3 regions of the Priestia sp. D3YE.R1 genome follow, and region 2 is predicted to be linked to each of the others. Evidence: riboswitches for the same ligand, from Rfam matches in the RefSeq annotation. Region 2 holds a riboswitch; each other region holds the start of a gene.
The links. A riboswitch is a leader RNA that binds a small molecule or an ion and turns the genes downstream of it on or off. The one in region 2 is predicted to bind thiamine pyrophosphate.
Positions count from the first base shown of each region.

Region 1: another riboswitch for thiamine pyrophosphate. It lies ahead of thiT (energy-coupled thiamine transporter ThiT); the one in region 2 lies ahead of ACOZIR_RS25455 (thiamine phosphate synthase).
Region 3: another riboswitch for thiamine pyrophosphate. It lies ahead of tenA (thiaminase II); the one in region 2 lies ahead of ACOZIR_RS25455 (thiamine phosphate synthase).

Region 1 is NZ_JBLTHW010000001.1:2,248,692-2,258,731, forward strand. It holds gene parC (DNA topoisomerase IV subunit A) at 1-1,194, shown strand, start outside; gene ACOZIR_RS11980 (alpha/beta fold hydrolase) at 1,407-2,228, shown strand; gene ACOZIR_RS11985 (LysE family transporter) at 2,214-2,855, opposite strand; gene ACOZIR_RS11990 (YqcI/YcgG family protein) at 3,008-3,775, shown strand; gene ACOZIR_RS11995 (cupin domain-containing protein) at 3,750-4,058, shown strand; gene ACOZIR_RS12000 (cysteine hydrolase family protein) at 4,080-4,667, shown strand; gene ACOZIR_RS12005 (GNAT family N-acetyltransferase) at 4,759-5,250, shown strand; gene ACOZIR_RS12010 (hypothetical protein) at 5,354-5,722, shown strand; gene ACOZIR_RS12015 (amino acid permease) at 5,759-7,198, opposite strand; lysine riboswitch at 7,301-7,485, opposite strand; TPP riboswitch at 7,660-7,760, shown strand; gene thiT (energy-coupled thiamine transporter ThiT) at 7,793-8,398, shown strand; gene ACOZIR_RS12025 (ethanolamine ammonia-lyase reactivating factor EutA) at 8,556-9,974, shown strand; gene ACOZIR_RS12030 (ethanolamine ammonia-lyase subunit EutB) at 10,001-10,040, shown strand, end outside.
Region 2 is NZ_JBLTHW010000007.1:67,209-77,248, forward strand. It holds gene ACOZIR_RS25400 (SpoVR family protein) at 1-347, shown strand, start outside; gene ACOZIR_RS25405 (antibiotic biosynthesis monooxygenase family protein) at 471-800, shown strand; gene ACOZIR_RS25410 (Rrf2 family transcriptional regulator) at 867-1,298, shown strand; gene ACOZIR_RS25415 (acryloyl-CoA reductase) at 1,350-2,345, opposite strand; gene ACOZIR_RS25420 (nucleoside hydrolase) at 2,525-3,469, shown strand; gene ACOZIR_RS25425 (amino acid ABC transporter ATP-binding protein) at 3,504-4,238, opposite strand; gene ACOZIR_RS25430 (amino acid ABC transporter permease) at 4,269-4,973, opposite strand; gene ACOZIR_RS25435 (amino acid ABC transporter substrate-binding protein) at 4,957-5,778, opposite strand; gene ACOZIR_RS25440 (fluoride efflux transporter FluC) at 6,102-6,518, shown strand; gene crcB (fluoride efflux transporter CrcB) at 6,519-6,908, shown strand; gene ACOZIR_RS25450 (hypothetical protein) at 6,956-7,171, shown strand; TPP riboswitch at 7,330-7,431, shown strand; gene ACOZIR_RS25455 (thiamine phosphate synthase) at 7,554-8,177, shown strand; gene thiO (glycine oxidase ThiO) at 8,161-9,288, shown strand; gene thiS (sulfur carrier protein ThiS) at 9,285-9,488, shown strand; gene ACOZIR_RS25470 (thiazole synthase) at 9,494-10,040, shown strand, end outside.
Region 3 is NZ_JBLTHW010000003.1:303,346-313,385, reverse strand. It holds gene ACOZIR_RS19900 (Gfo/Idh/MocA family protein) at 1-868, opposite strand, end outside; gene ACOZIR_RS19895 (ThuA domain-containing protein) at 901-1,626, opposite strand; gene ACOZIR_RS19890 (LacI family DNA-binding transcriptional regulator) at 1,716-2,747, opposite strand; gene ACOZIR_RS19885 (cell wall hydrolase) at 2,998-3,573, shown strand; gene ACOZIR_RS19880 (sodium-dependent transporter) at 3,604-4,938, opposite strand; gene ACOZIR_RS19875 (hypothetical protein) at 5,115-5,297, opposite strand; gene ACOZIR_RS19870 (TspO/MBR family protein) at 5,599-6,345, opposite strand; TPP riboswitch at 6,572-6,670, shown strand; gene tenA (thiaminase II) at 6,766-7,455, shown strand; gene ACOZIR_RS19860 (aldehyde dehydrogenase) at 7,483-8,883, opposite strand; gene ACOZIR_RS19855 (ArsR/SmtB family transcription factor) at 8,897-9,199, opposite strand; gene ACOZIR_RS19850 (SDR family NAD(P)-dependent oxidoreductase) at 9,212-9,991, opposite strand.

The DNA.
Region 1 (10,040 bases), on a different contig from region 2:
TATGAATTTACAGAACCTCAAGCAGAAGCGATTGTGTCGCTTCAATTATACCGCTTGACAAACACGGACATTACAGCTCTACAGGCGGAAGCTGAAGAGCTAGGTGCTAAAATTAACGAGTTAGAAGAAATCTTACATAGCGAGAAAAAACTTTTTAATGTAATCAAAAAAGAATTACGCCGTGTAAAAAAGCAATACAGTACAGAACGCCGCTCAAAAATTGAAGCAGAAATCGAAGAAATTAAGATTAATCTAGAAGTGATGGTTCCATCTGAAGAAGTGATGGTAACAGTCACAAAAGACGGATACGTAAAACGAACAAGTCTTCGTTCTTACGCCGCGTCTAACGGGCAAGACTTCGGTATGAAAGATACGGACCGAATTTTAGCGAAGTATGAAATTAATACAACCGAAACACTGCTTATCTTCACAAACAAAGGGAACTATTTATATATGCCAGTGCACGAACTTCCTGATATCAGGTGGAAAGACATGGGGCAGCATATCATGAACATTGTTCCAATTGATAAAGAAGAGCAAATTGTACGGGCGATACCGGTAAAAGAATTTAAAGAAAATCAGTATCTGCTTTTCTTTACGAAAAATGGTATGGTCAAAAAATCAGAATTACTTCAATATAAAGCACAGCGCTACTCCAAAGCTCTTGTCGCCGTTAATTTAAAAGGCGATGATGAAGTAGTCGATGTATATCAAACGGATGGTAAAAAACAAGTGTTTATTGCCACTCGCTCTGGCTACGGACTGCGTTTCCGGGAAGAAGAAATCAATATTGTAGGAACTCGCGCTTCTGGTGTAAAAGGAATTAACTTAAAAGACGAGGATTATGTTGTAAGCGGCGTTATCTTCGATGAAGATGAAGCTCTATCAACTGAATTATTTATCGCCACGCAGCGAGGAGCTGTGAAAAAGACAAAAATTACTGAGTTTGAAGAATCAGCACGAGCAAAACGAGGGCTAGTGATGGTCCGAGAACTAAAATCTAATCCGCATCAAATTGCAAAAGTAAAAGTAATCTCTAAAGAACATTACATGATAGTGGAATCATCTAAAGGTCAGATCGAGCAGGTTGATCCATCTACAATGCGGGCTAGCGACCGATACAGCAACGGTTCATTCGTATTGGACCAAAGCGAAGCTGGCAATTTAGTTGATGTGTGGCTGGAAGAAAAATAACAAAAAAAGTAGTAAAGTTTTTAAAGCTTTACTACTTTTTTTGTTTAATATTTTTAAATTAAACTATGTTCTAAATAAACATCATAAAATCATTTTCCTACTCCTTATCCCAAATAGACATAATACACCTCCTACACAAGCCTTTAAGAAACTTTTGAATGTTCAAATTGTCCTAAACATATATATAAAAGAACATCTAGGAGGTGTTATACATGAACTCTTTTATTCACGTAACTCCTAAGACAAAACTTTTTGTTCGGGATATTGGAAAAGGGGAACCTGTTCTTTTCCTTCACGGGTGGCCTGTTAACGCTAAAATGTACGAATACCAATTTACAACGCTTCCGGCCCGCGGTATTCGATGTATCGCCCCTGATCTTCGCGGATTTGGAAAATCAGATGCGCCTTTCACCGGCTATTCTTACAATCAATTAGCAGATGATATTCGCATGTTAGTAGAAAAAATGGGACTTAAAAATTATACGCTAGTAGGCTTTTCTATGGGGGGAGCCATTGCCATTCGATATATGAGCAGACACTTAGGATATGGAGTGAAGAAGTTAATTTTATTAGGGACAGCGGCTCCAAGATTTATTCAAAAAACTGATTTTCCATATGGACTTCCTATTGAAGAAGTAAATACAATTATTCAAAATACGTATAGAGATCGTCCTAACATGCTTGAAAACTTTGGGGAAAAGTTTTTTAATCAGCCTACCAGCTCAGCTTTTAGAGGATGGTTTCAAGATTTAGGTTTAGAAGCATCTGGCCATGGAACGATTAAAACTGCGGTGTCTTTACGAGACGAAGACTTGCAGGAAGATTTGAGTCAAATTTTCGCTGAGACATATATATTACACGGAAAAAAAGATCAAATTTGTCCATTTGATCTTGCAAAAGTTATGAATCGCCATATTTCATTTTCTACACTTATTCCATTTGAAAATAGTGGACACGGCCTTTTTTACGATGAACGTGAGAAAGTAAATGACACTCTTATTGAACTCATCGCTAAAAGCTCAGCCTATAAGTAAGGATACACATTTAAAACCGAATTGGCAGCCAAATAAAAAAAGTAAAAAACCGGCACCTAACGTAATGAAGCTAAGAAGCTTAGGTGTGATAAATTTTTTTGTGAAATGAATACTGCTCGCAATATTTAAATTCCAAAGAATGATGCCAAAAATAATAAAGAAGCTGTGAAAAAAGACGGATAGCCACGTTTGACTTCGGAGGCTTTCGCTTAAGCTTGACCCAAATACGCCAAACCAAAACACAATATTTAAAGGGTTCATAAGAGCAATGAAGAAACCTGTAAAAAATGACTTGTCTCTTTTAGCAGGGGGGGGATTTACATCTACTGAAAAGGAACCAGAGACAGCTTGTTTCATACTTTGAAAGCCAATAAATGTGAGCATGACAAAGCCAGTTGCATACAGTGCAACAGTAACGGCCTGCATCTGAACAAAAGGTGTTAACCCTATTAAAATGAGGAGCATAAATAAAATATCGGCCGTCATACCTCCTAAACCAACTAGCCAAGAAGCCCAAAATCCTTTTGTCAGACCCCTTTTAATCATTTCTATATTAATTGGGCCTACCGGTGCTGCGAGACTAATACCTAGAATTATTTGTTTTATAGCAATCAAAAACCACTCCACAAACACAGCCTCCTTTCTAACTTGTCCAATAGTAGCTTATATATATATAGATTAGAGTTTTATAATTTAGAAGCGGCATTTAGTTAAAAATACTCATAAACTTTCTTTTTTTTAATACACATGTAACGTTGAGTTCCATAAGGAGGGTTTTAATGGCATCAAAAATGCTTTTTCGAGCTAATGAGATTTTAGAGTCCACGCATGTCCCGTTCTGGGGAAAAGATGCTTTTCAATATTTCCAAAGCGATATATTATCAGAAGAAAATCCATTTCCCTGTATGTTAGGGGTAGAAGGCTTTAAAAAAGATTTACTGCGTTTTTCATTTGTGACTACTCCTTATAACTATCAAGATATTAGGCATGCAGCGTCGGCACTTAGAGAATACATAGATACATTTAAGAGCATAGGTCGCTATACATCCTTTGTGTTATTCTTTAAGCCTGAACATAAAGAACGTTCAATGGAAGAGTACGAAACGATGTTTTGGGATACGCTGACGTTTCTTCATCAAATTGATCAAAAGAAATGGCCGCGAGACATTCCAAAAGACCCGAAAGATGCATTATGGGAATTTTGTTTTCACGGAGAACCTATTTTTGTCGTCTGTAATACGCCTGCTCATTCTTTACGTAAAAGCCGTAAGAGCAGAGGATTTATGATTACATTTCAGCCGCGGTGGGTGTTTGAAGGTATGACAGGAGATTCAAAAATAGGGAAGCACGTACAAAAAGTCGTCCGCGATCGGTTAAAAACATATGATGACGTATCAGCTCACCCCGAGTTAGGCTGGTATGGGCAACAGGAAAACCGAGAGTGGAAGCAATATTTTTTACGCGACGATAATAACTATACTACCGGACAGTGTCCATTTAAATTAAAAAGGAGTGAGCAGCATGGACGTAAAAAAAGCCTCTATTAAAAAAGGAGTTGGCGGAAAGTTTGAAGAAGTAATTAAAGAGCTGCTTCCGGCGTATACTGGATACGTTGAAGTACAGCACGATATTGCTTTTCAAACACATCCGTCTCATACGCATCCAACTGATGAAATTCTTCATATACTTGAAGGATCTATTTACTTTACAGTTGAACGTGATACGGTTCTATGTCAGGCAGGAGATCGGATACATTTACCGAAACAAACGGTTCATTCTTCAAAAGCCGGTCCTGATGGATGCACATACGTTATTTCCATTTTAAAATAAAGACGAAAGAAGATGATGCTTATGCTACGTTCCCGTCCAGTGTTGCTGCTTATCGATGTACAAGAAGGGTTTTATTCACCTCAGTGGGGAGAAAGAAACAATTTAGATGCAGAAAAGAATATGCTGACGCTACTGCAAGCATGGAGGCGTCAAGACTATCCTGTCATTCACGTGCAGCATGCATCAGAAAATCCAGATTCGCCTTTACACCCAAGTTCAAAGGGATTTCAGTTCAAGGAAGGATTTGGTCCACAAGAAGACGAATGCTTAGTTCGCAAACACGTGAACAGCTGCTTTATTGGAACAGAGTTAGATAGCTATCTAAAAGCAAATGGCTATGATACGCTTATCTTAATAGGACTAACTACTAATCACTGCGTTTCTACGACTGCGCGCATGGCTGGAAATCTAGGGTATAGGACATATGTTGTGAACGATGCAACGGCTTGCTTTGATGGTACGTCCTACGATGGAAAAACAAAGCTGTGCGCAGAAGATGTACATACATTCGCACTGTCTTCCCTGCACGGCGAGTTTGCAACGGTCGTTTCTACAAAAGAGACTCTTCAAGTCCTTCAAACCTTTCAATATGCCCAAAACCAAAACTGATGTGCACGCGCATATCAGTTTTTTTATGTAGATTATGTTTCTTAAAAGAAGTAAAATAAAGATAATTCTATACTATAAGGAGTTTGTACATATGATCATTCGTTATGCTAAAGAAGAAGATTTACCTATGCTTGTTGAAATTTATAATCAGTCCGTTCAAACAAGTGCTGCTACTTTTGACTTAACGCCTGTAACAGTGGAACAAAGAAGAGGCTGGTTTAATAATCATATTAGCAATAAACTTTTTCCGCTTATTGTCGCGGAAAAAGACGGAGTAGTAGCTGGCTATGCTTCGCTTTCCTCGTATCGAGATAAAGAAGCGTACATTCAAACAGTAGAGCTATCGATTTATATTGATAAAAATCAACAAGGGTATGGTATTGGAAAACAGCTTATGAAACGCATTTTGGAATTAGCTAAAGAACTCGACCATCACGTTGTTATTTCAGGAATTACAAAAGGGAATGATATCAGTATCAAAATGCATGAGCAATTTAATTTTACGTTTTGCGGAGAATTTAAAGAAGTAGGCTGGAAATTTGATCAGTGGCAAGATGTACTTTTTTATCAGCTTATTTTATAAGATGTATGACACCTTTACACATTGTAACGTTTTAGTTTCATGTGTAAAGGTTATTAAAATAATAAGTTGTTTTATTATTTTAATACGAAAGGTGTTAGCTATCATGAATACACATTTTCAGTATCAACATCTAAGAGCTGTGCCGAAAAGATGGTCCAAAAAAGAACTGCATATCCAGCTGAATAGAATCAAACACAATTCTGAACTATCTACTATAGCGGCAGATCCGCTTTTTCATCTGTTAGAATGTACCCATTCGGGCCTTCAAACGAAACAAGAAATCATAGACTACATTCAAACCATTCCTAATCACCAACTTCCATCTTTTGTAACTCATTTAAGCAGGTTAATTCAGCGTATTTATTATATAGAAGCTGCGGATTACTATAATCGCCCCCTCAAAGGTTATATGCTTGTTATGAAAAATCAACCCGCCTATATATCTCTTCATTTTGCTGATCAGCTCATATAAAAAAAGCTCTCTATTCAAAAGAATAGAGAGCTTTTTTTATTCGTATTTTTTCACTGTTACTTGACACTCTTTTAACGGGATAAGTTTTGACTTTTTCGTCCATTTGTATCCTAACCAAACAATTAAGAATAAAGGCAGTCCGATATAAGAAACAAGTACACCGTACCAGTCAATCGAGTCACCCATAAACGCCGAATAGTTTTGGCCTAAAATAACAACGGCACATAAAATAAAGGCAAAGATAGGGCCAAATGGGAAAAGTTTTGCATGATATGGAAGTTCACTCAAATCATGACCTTGAGCAACAAATGCTCTTCTAAAACGATAGTGGCTAATCGCGATTCCTAACCAAGCAATAAAACCAGACATACCAGAAGCGTTAAGTAACCATGTGTATACCGCACCATCTCCAAAGAATGAAGCACCAAATGCAAGTGTACCGACAAGCGCCGTTGCGATTAAGGCATTAACCGGAACGCCTCGTTTATTCACTTTTGCTAAGAACCTCGGTGCTTTTCCATCTTTCGCTAAGTTCCACAGCATACGTGTAGAAGCATACATACCTGAGTTACCAGCAGATAAAACAGCTGTTAAAATAACGGCATTGATAGCTGATGCAGCAAACGCTAGACCTGCTCGTTCGAATATTAAAGTAAAGGGACTTACTCGCACATCATCACTTGCTAAGGAATCCGCTGTGTATGGAATAAGCATCCCGATAACAAAAATAGCTAAAATATAAAATAACAAGATGCGCCAGAAGACTTGTTTAACTGCGCGAGGAACCGTTTTTTCTGGATCTTCACTTTCTCCAGCTGCGACTCCAAGCAACTCTGTTCCTTGGAATGAAAAACCTGCAGCCATAAAAATACCTAGGACAGTAAAGAATCCACCATGAATAGGTCCATCACCAAGCGTGAAATTTTTAAAACCTGGTGCTTCATTGTTAAAGATACCAAAAATCATCATAATACCAATAACTAAAAAGATGATAACCGTTATTACTTTAATTAACGAAAACCAAAATTCTGATTCACCAAATCCTTTTACAGAAAGGTAGTTAAGCCCAAACATAATTAATAAAAAGAGGGCACTCCATAAAATAGAAGAAGAGTTCGGGAACCAAAATTTCATAATAAGGGCTCCAGCGGATAATTCAGCTGCAATCGTAATAGCCCAGTTATACCAGTAGTTCCAGCCGAGAGCGAAACCAAAGGATGGATCTACAAACCGAGACGCATACGTACTAAACGAACCAGCTTCAGGCATATAAGCTGCGAGCTCCGCCAGGCTGGTCATCAAAAAGTAAACCATGACGCCAATGATCGCGTAAGCTAAAAGCGCTCCCCCGGGTCCTGCTGTGTGAATTGCTCCACCACTTGCTAGGAATAAGCCGGTTCCGATGGCTCCTCCTAATGAAATCATCGTTAAGTGGCGAGATTTCAACCCACGTTTTAATTCTTGCTGCTCTTGCATAGATAAATACTCCTTTCGAATGTACGGAAAGAGACGGGATAACATAAAAAAAGCCCGCAGTATATGTGCGCGCTTTTAAATCTGAAAACCGCGTCAACCTTCCGTGAAGATAGCTCTTCACATCATTCGCATGATGTGACAGTTCTGTTCCTGTTCGGAGACAGCCCCAGCTTAAATCAACCGAGAAATGATCTAAACTTCGGCAATTTTTCCTTTCAAGCAACATCATAAATGTTCTCTGCATTTCCGTTACTTTACTATTAAAAACTGCGACCTCTACCTCATCGATTAGGATGAGGGTTTTTTATATTCAATTGACATAAAAGAAGTATATCAAATACTAAAACGATTGTCATTATAAAAAATAGATTCAGAAAATAGAAACATCTTTGAAATCTCTCGAATCTATTTTGTGACATATGGTATAATAAATATTGTCTTCATAATACATAAATATCCGAACGTACCACAGGGGGAGCCGCAGTGCTGAGAGTGAACAAATTGTTCAGACCCTTCGAACCTGTTAGTTAACGCTAGCGTAGGAATGTGGGAATAGTAGCATATATTTGCTTACTCCTGTGTAAACCGTTTGATATGAATGATTCAAAAACAGGAGTGAGAAACGTGAATAAAGCATTACCTTTACAGGCTAAAATTGAAATAGCTATTTTTGCAGCATTGGCACTTTTACTTGATCTTTTGCCTTCCATTAAGATTGCAACGGCTGTGAGTATTTCGTTCTCCATGGTGCCCATTTTTATTATGTGCTTTCGCTGGGGAGTAAAAGGCGGAGCTCTATCTGGTCTATTATGGGGGCTTTTGCAGTTAGCAACAGGAACGGCTTATATTTTAACAGCGCTGCAAACATTTATTGAATATATTGTGGCTTTTGCTTTTATAGGTTTTGGAGGTGTTTTTTCACAATCTATCAAAACAAATTTAGCTAACAATAACAGATCAAAAGCTTTTGTTTTAATTGTTCTATCCCTTATTATCGGCAGCTTCGCGCGCTATTTCTGGCACTTTATTGCTGGTATTATTTTTTGGGGATCATATGCGCCAAAGGGAATGTCCGCTTTGTGGTATTCTTTTTCAATGAACGGTATTTCAATGGTAGGGTCATTAATAGCCTGCTTAATCATTCTTTCACTATTAATTCCATCGGCATCAAGAATGATTGTAACTAAATCACACTCATAATAAAAAAGACTAAATCTACCAAGATTTAGTCTTTTTTTGTCATTTGTCACCTTTGTTTACACGAAAGTGTGTCAGGTTTGATAACATAGTTAATGAAATATTCAAAAAACTGTTTTATGATAATCACCATATTCAAACGAGATAAGGGATTGATAGCATGATACAGAAATGGATCACGAGCATAGGGTTAGATATTGGAACAAGCACAACAAAACTGATTGTAAGCAAGCTGTTAATAGCAAATCAACAAAACCAGTTTACGCTGCCAGGCTGTCAAATTATTGATCGTCGCGTAACGTATGCAAGTTCCATCTATACAACACCTATGGTAAACGAAGTTGAAATCGATGTTCGAAGGTTAACACTATTACTAGAAAAAGAGTACAAAAAAGCAGGGGTCTCCTTAGATCAAGTGGAGGCAGGCGCTGTGATTATTACAGGAGAAACTGCTCGGAAGCAAAATGCAGAGAGTATCGTTCACTATCTAGCTGAACACGCCGGGGATTTTGTTGTTGCAACAGCTGGTGCTGACTTAGAAGGAATGTTAGCGGCAAAAGGATCGGGAGCAATCGAACGTTCTGTTGAAACAAATCGAGTAATTGCTAATATCGATGTAGGGGGAGGCACCGCTAACATCGCTTTATGTCAAAATGCCAAAGTGATAGAGACGTTCACATTGCATGTAGGCGGAAGATTAATTCGTCTGAATTCAGATGGTTTTGTTACCTACGTTTCGCCTTATTTAACTGAATTTTTAAAAAATAATTCTTTGATGCTGTATGAAGATGAAAAAGCAACATTTGAAAAACTCTCTTCTATCTGTCAATTGCTAGCTGAAGAAACCGTGAATTATGTAAGAGCACTGACTCAAACCTCTTCGCTGCTCGTTTCTCCTCATATAAGGTCTTCTATACAGCCGGAAACAATCATGGTTTCAGGAGGAATAGGAGCAATGATGAAGAAACAAAAGCCAAAAACAGTGAAGGAAGTGGCCGTACACGGAGATATCGGTCCGCTGCTAGCGTATCACTTTCAATCCATACAGGTATCTCAAGCCGCTGAAACAACGCGCGCTACTGTCATTGGAGCCGGCATGCAAAATACAGAAGTTAGCGGGTCAACCGTATACATTGGGTCTAAACGGCTGCCGCTGAAAAATATTCCGATTATAGAGATACCCGTACAGCAAGAAGAGGAGTGGAATCCGCAGCTGTTTCAAGAAAGAGCTCGAACGGCATGTATGCAGGCTTCAATTGTTTTCAGTGCAGAAGATCCTCCCGCTGCTATTGCTTTATCTCATTTTCCTTACTGCAGCTATAAGATGCTTCAAGAATTAGCAAAAGTAATAAGCGTTGAATTCATTGCTTGTTTTAAGGGAGCTAAGTGCCTCGTTGTTTTATGCGAGCAAGATATTGCAAAAGCTTTGGGACAAGCACTAGCCAAACAGAAGAAAGAATTAGAAATTATTTGTTTAGATCAAATTGATTTTACACACGGAGATTACATTGATCTTGGATTACCAGTAGCTGGAGAAGCAATCTCTGTTTCCGTTAAAACGCTCGCTTTTTCATCCTAACCCACTAAATATACAAGGAGGAAACGATGTTTAAAACTACACGATTATTAGGAGAAACATTTTCAT
Region 2 (10,040 bases):
CAAAAGATTTAGTCATGCGGGAGGATATGTACTTATTCCAAAAACAAGGCAAAGACTATAAAATCGTCGATAAAGAGTGGACAGAAGTTAGAGATCAGCTTGTTAATATGCGCGTAAACGGAGGATTTCCTTACATCACAGTAACCAATGGAGACTATTTAAAAAATGGAGAGCTCTATTTAAAACACTGGTATGAAGGAATCGAATTAGATGTCAAATACTTAGAAAAAGTGGTACCGTACGTTCATCAGCTTTGGGGCCGACCCGTTCACTTAGAAACGGTAATGGAAGGAAAGCCAATCGCCTTTACGTATGATGGAAAAACAGTGCATAGAAAACATTTGTAAAAAAGAAGACCGCTTAAACAGCGGTCTTTTTGTGCTTCTGTAACTTATCCATATAAATTGAAAAAATAAAATTACTATGCAATAATCGAATGAGAATTACTTTCATTTAGAAAGGAAGATAAGATGTTTGTTGTAAACGCAAGTTTTGAAACAAAAAAGAAATTTGAAGAACAGCTCAGGCAAAAAGCTAAGAAAAACAAAACAGAAATTGAGGCAGCAAAAGGAAATTTATCGTTTGAATGCTGGAAAAAAGATTCCGCAGATAAAGTTGAATATGTCTTTGTATCCAAGTGGGAAGACAAGCAGTTCTTTCAAGCATGGATCTCAAGAGAAGAACATGTGAACGAACATAAAGAAGCGAATAAAAAGAAAACGAAAGCATTTCCTGAAGCTATGGAAATCAAGAAAACGCTGCGTTTTTATGAGGCGGTAGAAGAAGACATTCTTTCCTAAAAAAGCACGCTTGACTTTCATAAATGTTGTAACTATAATGATTACAACAAATTAGGAGTGAGAGCAATGAAAATTAGCAGTCGATTCACCGTGGCCGTTCACATACTGTCTTTAATTAAAGTAGATAGCAGTCATCCTAGTACTTCAGAGTGGATTGCTAGCAGTGTAAATACAAATCCTGTTGTTATAAGACGGGTAATTGGGATGTTAAAGAAAGCTGGACTTGTGGGCGTAAAAGCCGGAGCTGGCGGAGCTTATCTATTGAAAGATTTAGAAGAGATAACGTTGTTAGACGTTTATCGAGCGGTGGCGGCAGTGGAAGAAGGAGAATTGTTTCAAATGCATGAAAACCCGAATGTGGGGTGTCCTGTAGGAGCCAATATTCAAAGTGTCCTTGAATTGATTTTAAAACGTTCTCAAGATGCCATGGAACAAGTCTTAGCTGATGTGACCATGAAAGAATTAGTGACGGATTTAATAGCAAAAATAGATGCATGACAATATGCTTCTGTTCGTAAAAAACGGAGAAACCCAGGTTTCTCCGTTTTTTTATAGCTTCACAATTGTTCGTCCTCGAGCTTGTCCTTTTAATAAAGTAGGAAGAACCTCAGGGAGATCTTGTAAAGAAATTTCTTTCTGAATGAAAGGTTCAAAGCTTTCAGGCTTAAAGTCATTAGCCAGTCTATTCCAAATCTCTTTTCGAGCAGGCATTGGACAGTAAACGGAATCGATGCCGAGTAAATTAATCCCTCTTAAAATGAAGGGAAAGACGGTTGTTGGCACTTTGCCTCCAGCTGTTAGCCCGCTGACCGCTACAGAGCCTCCGTACTGAATTTGACTGAGAACAGAAGCTAGAGGCTCTCCGCCCACAGGATCCACCGCAGCGGCCCATTTTTGCTTGCCTAATGCTTTTAATTTGCCGTTATAAACGTCTTCACGCGTTAAAATAGAGGAAGCGCCAAGATCTTTCAAATAAGCTGCTTCCGAGCTTTTTCCCGTACTTGCTTCCACTGTGTAGCCTAATTTTGAAAGAATGGCAACCGCAAAGCTTCCTACACCTCCCGTAGCACCTGTTACAAGCACAGAGCCATTAGATGGACTAGTATGGTTTTCCTCTAAGCGATGCACAGATAAAGCAGCTGTAAAGCCAGCTGTTCCGATAATCATTGCTTCTTTTAACGTTAAATTTTCAGGAAGAGGCACAACCCATTCGCTGCGTACGCGCGCATACTCACTGTAGCCTCCAAAGTGCGATACGCCAATGTCATAGCTTGTTGCGATGACACGATCACCTTCTTTAAAATCAGGGCTGTCAGAAGATACAACGACTCCTGCTAGGTCAATCCCTGGAACAAAAGGATAGCTTGTCACAATATTGCCGTTTGCGATGCTGGCTAAGCTATCTTTATAATTCACCCCTGAATAATGCACGCGAATGAGTACATCGCCTTCTGGCAAATCGTTTAGCGTCAGTTCTTGGACAGAAGCCTCCACTTGTTCTTCACCTGTTTTATCTACCACTAATGCTGAAAATGATTGCCCCATTTTATTTCTCCTTTCTATACTGAGATGTATATATCTATACATAGATTACCTTATTTCTATACCCATTATAGAAAATAGTAAAAGAAGTTCCTAATACTTTGATTACGAAAGAGGCCATTTCATTATAAAATAGCGGTATAGCTATTAGGTAGCAATACATAGAAAAGAGGAGAAGAGAAATGAGCACAAACATATATTTTAACCATGATGCAGGGATTGATGATTTAGTATCCCTTTTTTTACTGCTGCAAATGGACGATGTAAAGGTAACGGGGGTATCTGTTATTCCTGCTGACGGATACTTAGAGCCAGGTATCAGCGCAAGCCAAAAAATTATTGATCGTTTTGGAAGTTATGATGTCGAGGTAGCCAAATCTACTTCACGCGGTATGAATCCATTTCCAAAAGAATGGCGCATGCATACGTTCTATGTAGATGCACTGCCGATTTTAAATGAAAAAGGGGAAGTGCAAACAAAAATAAGTCAGCTGCCTGCTCATGATCATTTAATTGAAACATTGCAGCACACAGCCGGAAAAACGACTTTATTATTTACAGGACCGCTAACTGATTTAGCAAGAGCACTTGAAAAAGCGCCGGAAATAGAAGAGAAAATTGATAAGTTAGTGTGGATGGGAGGTACATTTCAAGAAGTAGGAAATGTGCAGGAGCCTGAACATGATGGAACGGCTGAGTGGAATGCTTTTTGGGATCCAGAAGCAGTAGCAAAAGTATGGGAAAGCAGCATTAAAATTGAGATGGTTGCTTTAGAAAGCACAAATCAAGTTCCATTAACGCCGGCTATTCGCCAAATGTGGGCTTCACTTAGAAAGTACGAAGGAGTAGACTTTGTAGGGCAGTGCTACGCGGCTTGCCCGCCGCTTGTGCACGTTGAAACCAATTCAACATATTATTTGTGGGATGTACTCACAACAGCGTTTACAGGGAATTCAACACTTGTGAAGGTGAAAACCGTTTCGAGTATTGTGCATACAGAAACACCAAGCCAAGGAAGAACGGAAATTTCTGAAGAAGGACGACCTGTAGATGTCGTATATGATGTCACAGCTGAAGCATTCTTTACGTACATTACAGATTTAATGAAAAAAGCAGTAGCTAAATAAAGAAAAAGGTTGCACATGAAAGTGTGCAACCTTTTTAATGAATCATATTCAAGAATTGACGTGTCCGCTCTTGTTGAGGATTTGAAAATATTTGATCCGGTGTACCTCTTTCCATGATGACACCTTGATCCATAAAAATAACTTCATCTGCTACTTCGCGGGCAAAGCGCATTTCGTGAGTTACCACCACCATCGTCATTCCTTCTTTCGCCAGGTCTTTCATCGCTTGGAGAACGTCTCCTACAAGCTCAGGATCAAGAGCTGAAGTAGGCTCATCAAACAGCATAACTTTTGGGTCCATCGCCATTGCTCGAGCGATGCCAACACGCTGTTGTTGTCCGCCTGATAGTTGGAAAGGATAAAAGTCAAGCTTATCTCCTAAGCCAACTCGTGTTAATAATTCTTTCCCTCTTTTTTCTGCTTCTTGAGTAGAAATGCCTTTTACAATTACAGGACCTTCCATAACATTTTCAAGCGCACTTTTATGAGGAAACAAGTTATAGTTTTGAAAAACCATACCTGTTAGGCTTCGAAATGAAGTAATGTCTTTTTTACGAACAGGTTTGGTGAAATTCATGCTTTTTTTATCAAGTTCAATTGTACCGTCTGTTGGGATTTCTAACAGATTTAAGCAACGTAAAAAAGTAGTTTTACCCGATCCGGAAGGACCAATTAATACAATTACCTTGCCCTGTTCAACTTCTAAATCAATCCCTTTTAATACTTGCAAATCACCGAATGATTTATGCAAATTTTTGATATTAATCATATGAAAAACTCCTTTAGCTACTCGAAACGGTTATTTAGATACGTAACGATCTAGTCTTATTTCAATGCGTCCTTGGATAATGGATAAGATTGTGCACATAATCCAGTACAAGAGCGCTGCTTCACTATAAAGAAGTAAAAACTCATAGTTAGTCGAAGCAATTTCTTGAGCTTTACGGAACATCTCAGAAACCAGAATAAGCGATGCAAGTGACGTATCTTTAATAAGGCTAATAAAAGAGTTAGATAATGGCGGAATCGATACACGTGCTGCTTGCGGTAAAATAATCCGTCTTAACGCTTGGGAATAGGTCATACCAAGTGAGTAGCCAGCTTCCCACTGTCCTTTAGGAATAGATTGAATCGCTGCTCGGATAATTTCAGATGCATACGCACCTACACTTAATGAAAATCCAATAATAGCAGAGATAAATGGGTCAATTGTTATATCTAAATTGGGTAAGCCGTAGAAAATAATAAATAATTGCACAAGCAGCGGTGTACCTCGAATAATCGATACATAGATGCGCGCAATTATATTTAAAACTTTTATAGATGATAAACGGGCCAAGGCTGTTAAGACAGCTAAAATGATACCGAGTACAAACGTGATTAATGTTAGTGGAATAGAATATTGAATAGCTCCCTTTAGCATTGGTAAGAGAGATGATTGAGCGATTGAAATCAATTGATTCAATCGCTCTCCATCAGGAAAAATATTATTTAGGAGAAACATCTTCGCCAAACCATTTCTTGGAAATTTTTGCGTATGTTCCGTCTTTTTTCATATCTTTCAATGCTTTGTTTACTTCATCCACTAACTTACCGCTGTCTTTTCTAAACATAAAGCCGCTTGCAGCACCATCGGATTTTTCATCCGCGATTTTGATAGGTGCGTTAGGGTGCTTTTTCTTATAGTCAAGGAACGATAATTTATCGTTGATTGTAGCATCAACACGGTTTGCGCTCATTAGTTCTACTGCTTGAGCAAAACCTTCAGCACTCGTAATGTTTGCACCATAAGATTGAGCCATGTCTTTGTAGTTACTTGTTAATGACTGCGCTGATTTTTTTCCTTTTAAATCTTTAAATGATTTGATATCTTTTTCGTCTTTACGAACAATTAATACGGCGCCTGACTGGATGTATGGGTCAGAGAAATCGTATTTCTTTTGACGATCTTCACGAATACCCACTTCATTAGCAATCATGTCAAAGCGTTTAGCATCTAATCCGGCAAACATGCCGTCCCACTGTGTTTCTTTGAACTCAGCTTTTACGCCAAGACGTTTAGCTACTTCTTGAGCCAATTCTACATCAAACCCAGTTAGCTTTTGTTTGTCATCATGAAAAGTGAACGGAGGGTATGTACCTTCAGTTCCAATTGTTAATACGCCATCTTTTTTCACTTTATTATATAAATCCTCTTGTGAAGATTTATTGTCTCCATTGTTTGCTTCATTTTTTGAGCTAGAACCGCATGCGGCAAGCACAACTGTGAAAGCTAATAGTAGCGACAAAAGTGCAGCAAATTTCTTCATTTTCTAAACCCCCTAGTATTCTGATAGGAAATGATACTCTGTGATACTAAACAAGAACACAGCAAAAGTCAACAAAAAAAACTTATACGATTAATGTGACTTAAAATAAGGGAAATATACCTTCTATACACGGTTTGTCATAAGGATACAGAAAGGTTTTAAAATTTGGATTAAGTGGATTTTTAAGGGATATTTGAGGAGTAAAAAGGAAGTTTCATGCGACGATTTTCTCTTTCATTTTTTCATGACTTTTGGTGCAATAAACATATAGTTAAATGTTAAGGTAGAAATAAATTCCTTATGGTACACTTAAAGAAGAATTTATGAAACGGAGCGATATGATGAAAGCCATAAACTTAATCTCAATTGCCTTTGGTGCTATCGCTGGTACATATGCACGTTATTTGCTGAATCTTTCCTTATTATATACGGGCTATCCAATAGGAACGGTAATTGAAAACCTATTAGGAAGCTTCATACTAGGCCTATTAACAGGATTTTTTGCGTGGAAAAAGCCAAAAGAATGGATAAAGCTTGGACTAGGAGTTGGCGTGTGCGGCGGTTTTACAACGTATTCAACGTTTGCAGGAGACGTCATTTCTCTCACTCAGCACCATTTATTTTGGGGAGCCATTTATGTCATTGTCTCTTTAGTAGGTGGAATACTTCTTGCTTTAGCAGGCTATCTATGCGGTGAAGCGGCAGGGGAAAATTTAGTGAAAGTACATGAGGTGAAGTAAATGAGCATAGTGAGCTTGGCACTTGGCGGGGCAGCTGGAGGAATATGCCGTTATCTTTTGGGTTTAAAAGTTACAAAAACAGTTTCAAACCCTCCTTTTCCAGTATCAATGCTGTTTGTAAACTTGCTCGGTGCGTTTGGGCTTGGTCTTTTTTACGGTAGTTATTATGGAAAGGTTCCGAGTCATGCTTATGATGATTCAATATTTTTAATGATTGGCATTGGTTTTTTTGGTGCCTTTACCACTTTTTCAACGTTTAGTGTGGAAACCGTACAGTTAATTCGAGAAAAATCTTATCGGAAAATGTTGGCGTACGTGGGGATTTCAGCATTTGGAACAGTTGGTTTATTTGCAGTCGGTTTACTGGCAGGAACGTTTTTATTTAAGTAAAGAGAACGTTTCTAGTAGGGAAAAACAAAAAGACGGAGAAGTAGAGAATGGATAGAAAAGCAGAAGTTTGGAAATACATTTTGTTGATTGTAGCTGTTGCAGGTCAGATCATCGGTTTTTTATTTTTATTTATAAATGTTGTGGCGGCATTTATTTTTTACGGTTTTTATATTCTAACTTTTATTATGTTACTCCTGCTGTTTATATGGGATCGGAAAAAGGAAAAAGACAAAGAAGAATTTGACGACTATACCGATTACTAACCATATAAAAAGCAGAATAATGCGGTGCGCCGGGTCTCTTAGTAAAGAAGCTTAAAAGATACATCTATAAAAGGAAGAGAGCCGTAAGAGCATAAAGAGATATTGTATTTACATCTAGTTGTGTTATAATTTTAAGTGCAAAAACAAAATCAATAAATAGCAATCACTAGGGGAGCTTTTTGAAGCTGAGACGAATGTATTTCGGACCCTTTGAACCTGATCTGGTTTGGACCAGCGTAGGGAAGTGGCGATCATGTTTACATAACGAATACATGCTAACCACTCTACGTTGTAGAGTGGTTTTTTGTATGTAATAAAGCCCTCTGCACAAGATGAAGTGATTGAAATTTCTCTTTATTCTGAATGGAAAGGTTTCGATCATGTGGATATTCCTAAATTTCATGTCATTACAACAGATAAGCAGCCAATCGAAGAGCTTCAAAAAACTTTAACGGCTATCGCGCCTTTTGCGGGTGCCATTCATATTAGAGAAAAAGAGAAAACGGCAAAGCAGATTCAATGTTTACTAGAAAGCCTGCCATTTTGTCGCTCTAAAATTATTGTGAATGACCGAGTTGATGTAGCGCATGCTTTAAAAGCAAAAGGCGTACAGCTTGCCTATCATAGTTTAGACGTTTCGTTTGTTATAGACGCATTTCCTTCTCTTATTGTCGGAAAGTCAGTTCACTCTGTGGAAGAGGCTTTAGAAGCTGAAAAAGATGGTGCTCACTACATTCTATACGGACATATTTATTCAACACATTCAAAAAAAGGATTAAAGAGTCGAGGGATAGCAGCACTAAAAGAAGTAGTAGACGCTGTGCGGATACCGGTTATTGCCATTGGAGGAATTACTCCTGTAAATGCCAAAGAGGTACTTCAAACAGGAGCACACGGTATAGCTGTGATGTCTGGTGTCATGCTTGCGCAAGATCCCCTCAAAGCGATTAAACAATATTCTCATATATGGACATCTGGAGGTGGAGAAAATGAAGCAGCATTATGATGTACTGTTAATCGGAGGAGGTATAATCAGCTCTTCTATCGCTTATCATTTGTCAAAACAAGGAGCGTCAGTAGCTATTCTTGAACGCAATCAAATTGGTTGTGAAGCTTCAAGTGCAGCCGCTGGTATTTTAGGTGCTCAAGCTGAAATTGATGAAGAAGGTCCTCTTTTAGACCTTGCTATTAAGAGCAGAAGCATGTTTCCTGAACTGGTGAAGGAACTAAAAGAAAAAACGGCTATCGACGTAGAGCTCATTCAAAAAGGCTTATTAAAAGTCGCTGTAACAGAAGAAGATGCACACGTATTAAAGAAAAAAGCCGCTCAGCACCACCGGTGGGACAAAGATGTAAGATGGATTGATGTAAAAGAAGCGCGTTTGTTAGAACCCGGGCTCTCTCCAGACATATACGGAGCCATTACAATACCGGGAGACGGTCAGCTGGCTCCGGCTAAGTTAACGCAAGCTCTTGCTCATGGAGCCTTGTATCACGGAGCAGATGTATTCGAATACTGTGACGTTCATTCTCTTATTATGGAAAATGAAACAGTAAAAGGTGTACAGACGTCCAAAGGCTCTTTTTATGGAGAAAAAGTAGTTATCGCAGCTGGCTCATGGGCTAAACGCTTTATTTCTTCTGAACATTTAGGTGAGGTGTTTCCTGTAAAAGGAGAGTGTATTGCTCTGCAAAGTCATAAGCCCCTGCTTTCTAAAACGATTTTTTTAGATGAAGGTTTTTACTTAGTTCCTAAGACTGGTGGAAGAATCGTAATCGGGGCAACTAAGCTGCAGCATGATTTTACTAAGACCGTTTCTGCACAAGGTATTCAATTTTTGCTGAATAAAGCTTCTGCGCTTCTGCCGGCCATTAAAGAAGCTACATTTGAAAAAGCATGGGCAGGTCTTCGTCCACAAACAAATGATGGCTGGCCTTATTTAGGAGAGCACCCTGAAATAGCGAATCTACACATGGCTTTTGGCCACTACCGAAACGGTATTTTATTAAGTGCTGCAACTGGAAAAATTATGGCTGATGCTTTGTTAGGGAAAAAGCCGAATCATTCATTTTTTACATCATTTCAGCTAACAAGAGCAATGGAGGGAGTTCATTGAATCTAATTATTAATGGTAAGACCGTCACTGTCGGAAATGAAATTGAAACGGTCGAGCACTTGCTGCAGGCTCAGAGTCTGCATGAGCGAGTTGTAATTGTTGAATTAAACAAGAACATTTTGCAAAAAGAAGAACATAGCGATGCATGTTTAAAAGATGGAGATACATTAGAAGTTGTTTCATTTGTTGGAGGAGGATGAAGAGTATGTTAAAAATTGGACAATATACATTTAATTCACGTTTATTATTAGGAACAGGGAAATTTCCGGACTTTACGACTCAGCGTCAAGCGGTAGAAGAGTCGGAAACAGAAATTTTAACATTTGCTGTTAGACGAATGGATATTTTTGATCAAAATCAGCCTAATTTATTAGAAGCACTTGATGTGAAGCGTTTCACTCTTTTGCCTAACACTGCTGGAGCAAAAAATGCAGAAGAGGCCGTACGTATTGCTAAATTAGCAAAGGCTTCTGGACTTTGTGACATGGTAAAAGTGGAGGTAATTGGATGTAATAAAACGCTGCTTCCTGATCCAGTTGAAACATTAAAAGCTAGTGAAGAACTGTTAAAAGAGGGCTTTACCGTTTTACCTTACACATCAGACGATGTTTTACTTGCGCGCCGTTTGGAAGAGTTAGGCGTACATGCCATTATGCCAGGAGCTTCGCCTATCGGTTCAGGTCAAGGTATTATTAATCCGTTGAACATGCGTTTTATCATTGAACAATCAACTGTTCCAGTAATTGTAGATG
Region 3 (10,040 bases), on a different contig from region 2:
CATCGTTCGACTGGATTTTTCCTAATTCATAGTTCACCACTTCACCGGTTGCATATTGTGCAACTAATGAATACGTCGGATCGTCTTCTAAACGAAGAATCCCTTTCTCTCCGTAAACAATCGTGGAGTTATCTTCTTTTCCATTGTAAGCCCAGCTTGCCGCAAGCGTCCCGATAATCCCGCTTTCCGTTTTTAATACGCACACAGCATTGTCGTCTACATTTGCAAAGTCTTTTGCATTGCTTTCCACAAATGCACCGACTTCTACAATTTCTTCACTCAATATGTAGCGAAGCATATCGGTTTTATGAACGCCTAAATCCCCCATAGCTCCAATAAACGCTTCGTCTTTTTTGAAGAACCAGCTGTCTTTTCCGTCCACGCTCCACCCCTCAGGGCCACCGTGGCCAAAAGCCGTACGGAAACTATAAATTTTACCGATTTCCCCTTTTTCAATAAGTTCACGAGCTTTTTGATGAGAAGCTACAAAGCGCTGATTATGTCCGATCATTAGTTTTTTACCGTTTGTTTTTGCTGCTTCAATCATTGCTTTCGCTTCTTCTTCTGATGTTGCCATCGGCTTTTCACACAGAACATGAACTCCGCTGTTTAACGCTGCAACCGAAATAGGCGCATGAAGATAATTGGGCGTACACACGCTCACTGCTTCCACTGTACCGCTTGCTAAAAGTTCCTCATAGTTTGTGTACGCTTTTACACCGTACTGCTGTGCTACGCTGTTTGCACGTTCGGTGTTTATATCGCAAACGGCTACTAATTCTACTAGTTCATTCATCTTATATTCTGGTAAGTGACGGTGTTGCGCAATGCTTCCACACCCAATAACGCCAATTTTTACTTTTGCCATCTTTCCTATCCCCTTTGCTTAAGCATTATTAATTAGTTTTTAACAGCGATTGATTCAAGCGGTTGCGCATTGCCGTAAACAGGACGTTTTCTCTCTGCTGGCTTCGCCCATTTAATAGCATTCATAATGACACGCTGAATGTCTTTGTTATGGTATGTTGGATATGTTTCATGTCCAGGTCTGAAATAAAATACTTTTCCGTTTCCGCGTTTGTACGTGCAGCCGCTTCTGAAAATTTCTCCGCCTTCAAACCAGCTTGTGAAAATCAGTTCATCAGGTGCTGGAATATCAAAGTGCTCTCCGTACATTTCTTCGCGCTCCAGCTCGATAAATTCACCAATACCTTCCACAATCGGATGGCTCGGTTCTACTACCCACAAGCGCTCTTTTTCATCTGCTTCACGCCATTTTAAGTCGCAGCTTGTGCCCATCAACGTTTTAAAAATCTTAGAAAAGTGACCTGAATGTAAGACAATAAGCCCCATACCGTCCAGCACGCGCTGCTTTACTTTCTCAACGATGTCATCTTTTACTTCGTCATGCGCTAAATGACCCCACCATACTAAAACATCCGTTTGATTTAATACTTCTTCTGTCAACCCGTGTTCTACTTCGTCTAATGTTGCTGTGTGCGTGCGAAACCCTCCTTCTTCTAAAAAAGAAGCGATGGCACCGTGGATGCCTTCAGGGTAAATTTCTCTTACAACCGGATTTTTCTGTTCATGACGATTTTCATTCCATACTGTAACGTTAATCATTTTCATATCCCCTTTTTTTGTGAATGCTAACTTATATCCCCTTTTTTGATAAATGCTAAACTTGGGTTAACCGGTTAACTTACTGTGGTTCACTCGCGCTTAGCAGTCGAATCTCGAATAATAAGTTCAACCGATAATTTTACATGTTGCAGCGTGCTGAAACGGTGTTCAATTGCTTGAATAACAGACGTCGCGGCGACGACTCCTTTATTAAATACATCTTGACGAATGGTTGTTAGACTTGGAGATGCATAGCTACTAAAGGTTATGTCATCAAACCCTACGATTGAATATTCCTGCGGAATTTTTTTCCCCTTTTCTTGCAGTGCTTTCATAATTCCAAGCGCCAGCGTATCAGAGGATGCAAAAACTGCCCGAATATCCTTATGATCTTGCAGCAGCTTGTTCCCTAAATTGTAACCGTTATCAAACGAACTTTCGTTCACTTCAAAAACAAACGTCTTTGATGGTGTAATGCCCGCTTCTTTTAATGCTTTCTCGTAGCCTATATACCTCTTTTTATCCACTGGACTATTGACGAGGTGATGAGCAACAAAGGCAATTTCTTTGTGTCCCAAACTCACTAAATGTGTTGTAGCTAGATATCCTCCATACTCATCGTCTACAGAAATATGATGATAATCACGTTCGTACCTTTCGTATGTATCTACTAGCACAATCGGATTCGATAACGCTTTCATTTTTTCATACAATCGATGCGGGAAGGCTCCTAAAAACAGAAGACCATCAATATTTCTCGTCCGAATCCATTTTAGGCAATCAGCTGGGCTACTCACTCCGGATATGACTAGATCATAACCATGCTTACGGATTACATATTCAATTCCACTAATCATTTCACTGTAATAATGGTTATCTTTAAATATAGTAGAAAGTGAATCATCTGTAAGCGGGAACATCACGCCAATCATATTTGACTTTTGTTTCGAAAGACTAACGGCGGTTAAATTGGGTTCGTAGTTTAATTCTTTTACCGCTGTTAAAATTCGCTCTTTTGTTTCATCGGATACTTTGTTAATTCCGTTTAAGACGTAAGATACTGAAGCTGCAGACACTCCTGCATGCTTTGCTACATCACGAATCGTTATCTTTTCTCCCATAAAATCTCTCCAGTTAAACGGTTAACTATTTACTCGTTCATTATAATTCACTCCTTTATTATCAGTCAACGTATTTTTCAAATTATCTGTTAACTATTATAATATCTTCCTAGATTGGTATGTTTTAAGCAGTGACAAGATGTATTGACACCTGTTAATCTTTGAAACGTACATATAAAGTTCGGTGCACAGCACGCACCGATCCGTGATAAAAGGGGCGTTCAAAAGGATTTCAGGAGGTACTTACTTTATGTTTAAGAAACTAGCAATTATTGGAGCACTAGCAGTTCCTATGTTCGGCATGAGTCACGGGGCAAATGCCGCTGAAACAACCCATCGCGTAAAAGCCGGCGAGACTCTTTACAAGATTGGCGCTGAATACGGCGTTACGGTTCAACAGTTAAAAGAAGCGAATCACAAATCTACCGACTCTATTAATGCAAATGAAACATTAACAATCCCTAACTCTATTAGCGAAAGCGATAAAGAATTGTTAGCTCGCCTTGTACAAGCTGAAGCAAAAGGCGAACCTTACGCTGGCAAAGTGGCTGTAGCAACAGTCGTTTTAAACCGCGTGGATAGCGATTCTTTCCCAAACTCTATTCATGATGTTATTTATCAAGGCACACAGTTTACACCTGTACAAAACGGTGAAATTAATAAAGCAGCGGATGCTGAAGCAAAAAAAGCTGTAAATGAAGCACTAGCGTTTAGGGGTCAAGGAAAAGGTTCGTTATTCTTCTTTAATCCAGATAAAACAAGCGACCAATGGCTTCGTCAAAAACAGGTTACGATTACAATCGGAAATCACGTTTTTGCAAAATAAACAAAAAAAGCACTCAGAGGAGTGCTTTTTTTAATATGCAACAAGTAAGCTTAATAGAACAGCTATAATAATAATCGGCAATACGTATTTAACTAGAAAGAACCATGCGTTAAATAATTTAGCACCTTTTGTGCTTCCTGAAATAAACTCTTCGTACACAGCTTCTTTTTTCATTTTAAATGTCACAAAAATCGCAATGGCTAAACTCCCAAGAGGCAGCATTAAGTTGCTCACAAAAAAGTCAGCTACGTCAAATATACTTCTGCCAAAAAGTGAGACATGTTTTAATACACCAAACGAAAGCGCTGATGGGATACCTACTACAAACACAAGAATCCCTGATAGAGAAGCGTAGCGAGTTCGTTTTGTCTGATCGTCTTTGGTTAAAGCAGCTACGATAATTTCCAGCAGTGAAAAAGCAGACGTAAGCGTAGCAAATAGAAATAAAATTAAAAACAGTGCTAAAAAGACGGTGCCAAACGGCATTTTCTCAAATACTGTTGGCAAGACAACAAACAAAAGTCCAGGTCCTTCGGTTGGCTTTAATCCGAATGAAAAAACAGCTGGAAAAATAGCCAAGCCCGCCAGCAGCGAAACAAACAAGTTCAAAATAGCAATGGTGCCTGCAGAACGCGGCAAGCTTACTTTTTTCCCTAAATAAGAGCTATATGTCACCATGCAGGATAATCCCACGCAAAGCGAGAAAAACGACTGACCGAGCGCATAGAGAACAGATGACCCTGTAATGGCTGAAAAATCCGGTTTTAAAAAGAATTTCACCCCGTCCATAGCTCCGTCCAATGTTAAAGAGCGAACCACGATAATGATAAAACAGATAAATAACAGCGGCATCATGTATTTATTAGCACGCTCTATTCCTTTTTGTACGCCTTTTGAAATAACAAACACTGTAATTAATAAAAACAGCGCCTGTGCACCTAATACCACGTAAGGTTGGCTAATGACGGCATTGAACAACGGGCCGTACTCTTTTCCGCTTAGCATACCGGTTACGCTCATAATCGTATATAAAATCACCCAGCCGCCAACGACGCTGTAAAAGGAAAGTAAAATGACACAGCTTAGTACTCCAAGCCGGCCAATCCATACCCAAGCGGACTTTGGGGCAATTGCCTTATAAGCACTAATCGCTTCTTTTCCCGTATGTCTTCCAATGATAAATTCTGCCAACAGAAGCGGCAATCCAATAAAAATTGTAAATAAAATAAACAACGCAAAAAATGCTCCACCGCCACTGGTTCCCGTTACGTATGGAAATTTCCATATCGCTCCTAGACCAATTGCTGCCCCAGCAGATGCTAAAATAAAACCGAGGCGTGAAGACCACTGATTTCCTTTACTCATATAATGTTACTCTCTCCTCTTCTAAACTCAAAACTCACCTGATTAGTACTGTACCATAAATGCAGAAGAAAATCATTCCCGTTTTACTTTTTTCTATAAAACGATATCTATATAGAATAGAAAAAATGAAGAAGCAGCTGCTTCTTCATTTTAGGTTTGATGTTTCTATTCAGACATTATTCTCTGTACGATGATTCGTCTCCGCGGTAGGCTTCTTGATTTGATATTTCTTCAATATGCATATGCCCTTCTCTCTCTAAACGAAGAACCGTACGCTCTGCATCTTCATAGCTCTCGCATGTCACTTGTTTATATTCCATATCATCTTTATCCGTGTAAGCAACTAAATATGTTTCCATTTTAACTCCTCCTATATAACCTATATGTAACGTATTTTGCCTTTTTCGTTTATTTCTAAACATATAGGCTCCAAACATAATGCCTAGCATAGTATAATAGCGGAACTTCAATTTAAAAAGTTGAATTTTTCATTATGCACCGATGCAACATGGAGGTTACGCTTATGACATTTATTTTATCATTCGTACCAATTGTTGTTCCTTTTGGTATTTTAATTATCTTAATTGCTTTTACAGCTGCTTTTTTACAATCAAAAGAGCATCATAAAAAGCTCTAGCTTACAAAAGCTAGAGCTTCTTTTTAAAAACGTCTATAGCGTTTAATCAATCCCACAATAATGGCAATTGCTAATAAAACAACTGAAATGATGACAGTAATGACAATTAGCTGATTTCCACTTTGCTTCACTGCAATGGCAATATAAGCCCAAATAAAAACAAGCGGATAAACAGCGTCTCGGTTTTTTAATGTAAACACAATGCCCAGCGCAGCTCCTACCAGCAGCATAATAATCGTCCATGCTAACTCGTTTAAGCCAAGCAAGTGCTGTATTCCATTTGCTTGAAATACAACAAACACATTGACAATAGTCGCAACAGAAATCCATCCAAGATACAGAGAAATCGGCAGACGCATAAACCATGTCGTCATTCGAGAATGCTGAATAATGGAATACACAATCATTAATGTGCCTAGAATAAAGAGCATAACTAAAAGAGATAACTTATAGTAATCGTTTTGGAAAATAAAGATCCACGCACTATTTAACAAACAGTTTAGAGAAAACCAAATGCCGATACGTGCATATATTTCCTTTTGATCTTCTCTTGCAAAAAATTGGCGTATAACCCAAATGGTTAATAATAAATAAATAACGCCCCAGATAGCAAAGGCATAACCCGCTGGTGTAAACAACGTAGGAACTTGCGCAGAAGCTTCTCCCGTTGTTTTGCCTCCTATTGGAATAGCATTTGCTAAATAATTCACAAGCAGTGTAATAGCCAAGCCTACTGTATTTAATACAGCATACAAACGAAATTTCGCCATTTTGTTCTCTCCTTTCTTCTATTTATATGGGAATGTTTCGGAGACGAAAACGGCTCTTCCCTTCATTAATACCTCTTCTTCCCTAAAAATATGCATTTTTAAACAAAAATGATTAAAAATAGCTTCAAGATGCTACCTCTTTAAGAGATAAAAACCGTTAGGGAACAATTTTCCATAACGCTTTCTATTTTTCAGAATATATGGTAAGTTAAACATAGACTAATAGGAAGTCCACTAGGGGTGCCGACCGGCTGAGACAAGTTTTCTTGATCCCTTTGAACCTGATCTGGCTCATACCAGCGTAGGAAAGTGGCAATGTTCAGTTTTGTACTGTCCTTTGCCACTCCGTTTACAAACGGAGTGTTTTTTATTTCCTTTATGTGCTTGTTTGTGACTTCCTCATATTAAAGGAGGATTTTGATGTCATTTTCGTCTCACTTAAGACAAGAAGCAAATTATATTTACGAAGCAATTTTTAACCATCCTTTTATTACAGGAATTGCTGAAGGAAACGTGCCAAAAGAAGCGCTTATTCACTACGTTTCTCAAGATTACGAATACTTAACAGCATTTGTACGCATTTACGGCGCTGCTTTAACAAAATGCCGCACGCGTACCGAAATGGAAGCCTTTAATGCCGGCATTTCTACGGTATTACATAGTGAAGTACACCCTCACAATAATTTTTGTGAAGTAGCAGGCGTACGCTATGAAGACCTTCACACTGAGGCTCTTTCACCAACGGCCAGCCACTACATTAACCATATGACAAGCGTTGCGCATACAGGCAGCTTAGCGGAAATCATTGCCGTGCTTCTTCCATGTCCATGGACGTACGTTGAAATTGGCCAGCGGATTACAGAACAAGTAAATCCATCTCCTTCTCATCCTTTTTATGAATGGATTCAGTTTTATAATAATGAAGAAATGAATAGCACAACACAATGGTTTTGTAACAAGCTTGATGAACTTGCCGAACAAGCTACTGAAGAAGAACGTAATCGTATGAAAGATCACTTCATCAAAAGCTGTGAACTGGAGTATTTATTTTGGGAAATGGCGTATACGCAGGAAAAATGGCCGCTTTCTCAGCTTTCACTTTCAAAATAACGAAAAAGCCTCCTATCAGGAGGCTTTTTATTTCAATAATTTTTTGATCATTTTCAGGTTTTGTTTCTCCGAAGGATAGCGGAATGACAAATCAAACTTGGTTGTTTGAGACAACATGCTTTTAAAATGAGAAAATGTCTGAAAGCTGTCTTTTCCATGATATTGACCCGTACCGCTTTCTCCTACTCCGCCAAAGGGTAAATATGGCGTAGCGATATGCATAAGTGTATCATTTATGCAGCCTCCTCCAAATGAAAGACGCTCCGTTATGACGTTTTGTACATCTTCACTTTCTGTAAACAAGTAAAGAGCGAGCGGCTTAGCTTTTTCTTGAACTTTATGAATAACTTCGTCTAGCGTTTCGTATTCAATCATAGGAAGAATAGGCCCAAAAATTTCTTCTTGCATAACATCTGATGTCCAGCTTACTTCACTTAACACCGTAGGTTCTATTGTGAGCGTGCTTTTATTGTACCCGCCTCCAACTATAGCGTTTCCGTCTTTTAAAAACTCAATTAGCCGAGTAAAATGGCGCTCACTGACAATACGGCCGTAGCGGTCGCTTTCAAGCGGATTACTACCGTAAAATTGAGAAATTGCTTCGCGAAGTTTTTTCACCAGCTGCGCTTTTACCTTTTTATGCACGAGCAAATAATCAGGAGCAACACACGTTTGGCCTGCATTCATTCCTTTGCCAAACATAATTCGCTTCGCTGCAAGATCTAGGTTTGCATCTTCATGTACAATGCACGGACTTTTCCCTCCTAGCTCAAGCGTGACGGGAATAAGCTGCTTCCCTGCTTCTTGCATAATAATTTTCCCTACATTTACACTTCCCGTAAAAAAAATATAATCAAGCGGCTGTTTTAAAAGCAGGCTTGTGGTTTCTACAGCTCCTTCAATCACCGTCACAAATGCTGGATCAAAAGCCTCAGCTAGTAATTCTTGTATAACGCGAGATACGCTAGGCGTTAATTCAGAAGGCTTAATAATAGCCGTGTTCCCAGCGGCAATCGCTCCTACTAAAGGAGATAGCGCTAATTGAAACGGATAGTTCCACGGAGCAATAATTAACGCGACTCCATACGGTTCAGGAACAATTTTCCCTTTAGAGCCCACATGTGTTAAAGCGGTTTTTACTTTTTTAGGCTTCATCCATTTTGCTAAATGTTTAAGCGTAAACCGAATTTCCTCTAGTAAAATCCCAATTTCCGACGTGTAGGCCTCTACTTCAGATTTATTTAAATCTTGTTTTAAAGCATCCATAATTCTCTGTTCATTTTGTTTGACTACGTCTCTGAGCTTATTCAGCGCTTGAATGCGACTGTTGATACTCTTTGTCTTTTGCGCATAGAAATACTGCTTTTGTGTAGAGACAATATGCTCAATGACCGTTTCATCTGTGATATAGAATTGCTCGTGGTTCATTCCTTTCATCTCCCTATAAACATTCGGCTTCAACTGTAGCAAGCAAGCTTTTTAATAGCTCAACTGCCTCGTTTAAAGCTAATGAATAATATCTCTGCGTTCCTTTTTGCTCAATTTGCACAAGCTTTTGATCGCGTAAAATTTTCAAATGATGAGAAATTGCCGGTCGTGATAGAGTAGACTCGTTTGCAATTTCATTAACGGTTAAAGGCTCTTTTTCCGCGAGCAGCAAAATAATATCTTGTCTTGCTGAATCACTTAGAGCCTGAAAAATAGGAATGCTGGCACGAAATAACTCCACTGCTTTTTCACTCATAAATATTCTCCTTTATTTAATTTCTTGTGTTCTGCGGACAACGGATGAAAGCCACTTTCTTGGTACAAAGCGCGGGATGAACGTAGCAAGACGAAAATGTACGCCTGGTATGATAACCGTCTGCCCTTTCATAAATTTTTTATAGCCAACTTTAACAACTTCTTCTACATCCATTGCACCGCTTTGAAAAAGCTTGGAGTTGCTTAGCTGGGCTCGGTCGCTAAAACCAGTTTTAGTTGGACCCGGGCATAGAGCGCTTACCGTTACATTGGTACCTTTTAATTCATTTTCAAGAGCCTCTGTGAAAGATAATACGTACGCTTTTGTTGCGTAATATACCGTCATAAGCGGACCCGGCATAAATGCAGCAACGGACGCAATGTTTAAAATTTTCCCGTAATTTCTTTTGACCATATCGGGTAAAAATAATTTTGTTAAATGAGTTAATGATCGGATATTTAAGTCAATCATGTTTAACTCTTCGTCTAAAGCTGTTTCAACAAATTTACCGTATAGCCCAAAACCTGCATTGTTCACTAAATAATCAACGTGCATTTCTTTATTTTTAAGTTCTTCATACAGTGACTGTATCTCTTCTTCTCTTGATAAATCCTTTACAACCGTTATCACTTCAATATTGTAAGTAGATTTTAAATTTTCTCGAATAGCTCTTAGTTTATCAGCGCTTCTGGCAACTAAAATTAAAGAATGGCCATCCTTTGCAAATCGATAAGCTAACTCTTTACCTATTCCTCCCGACGCACCGGTGATGAGCGCATAATGCTGTGACATAGTGTTCACTCCTTATGTTTATATGTTCAAGAACTTAAACATTTAAACT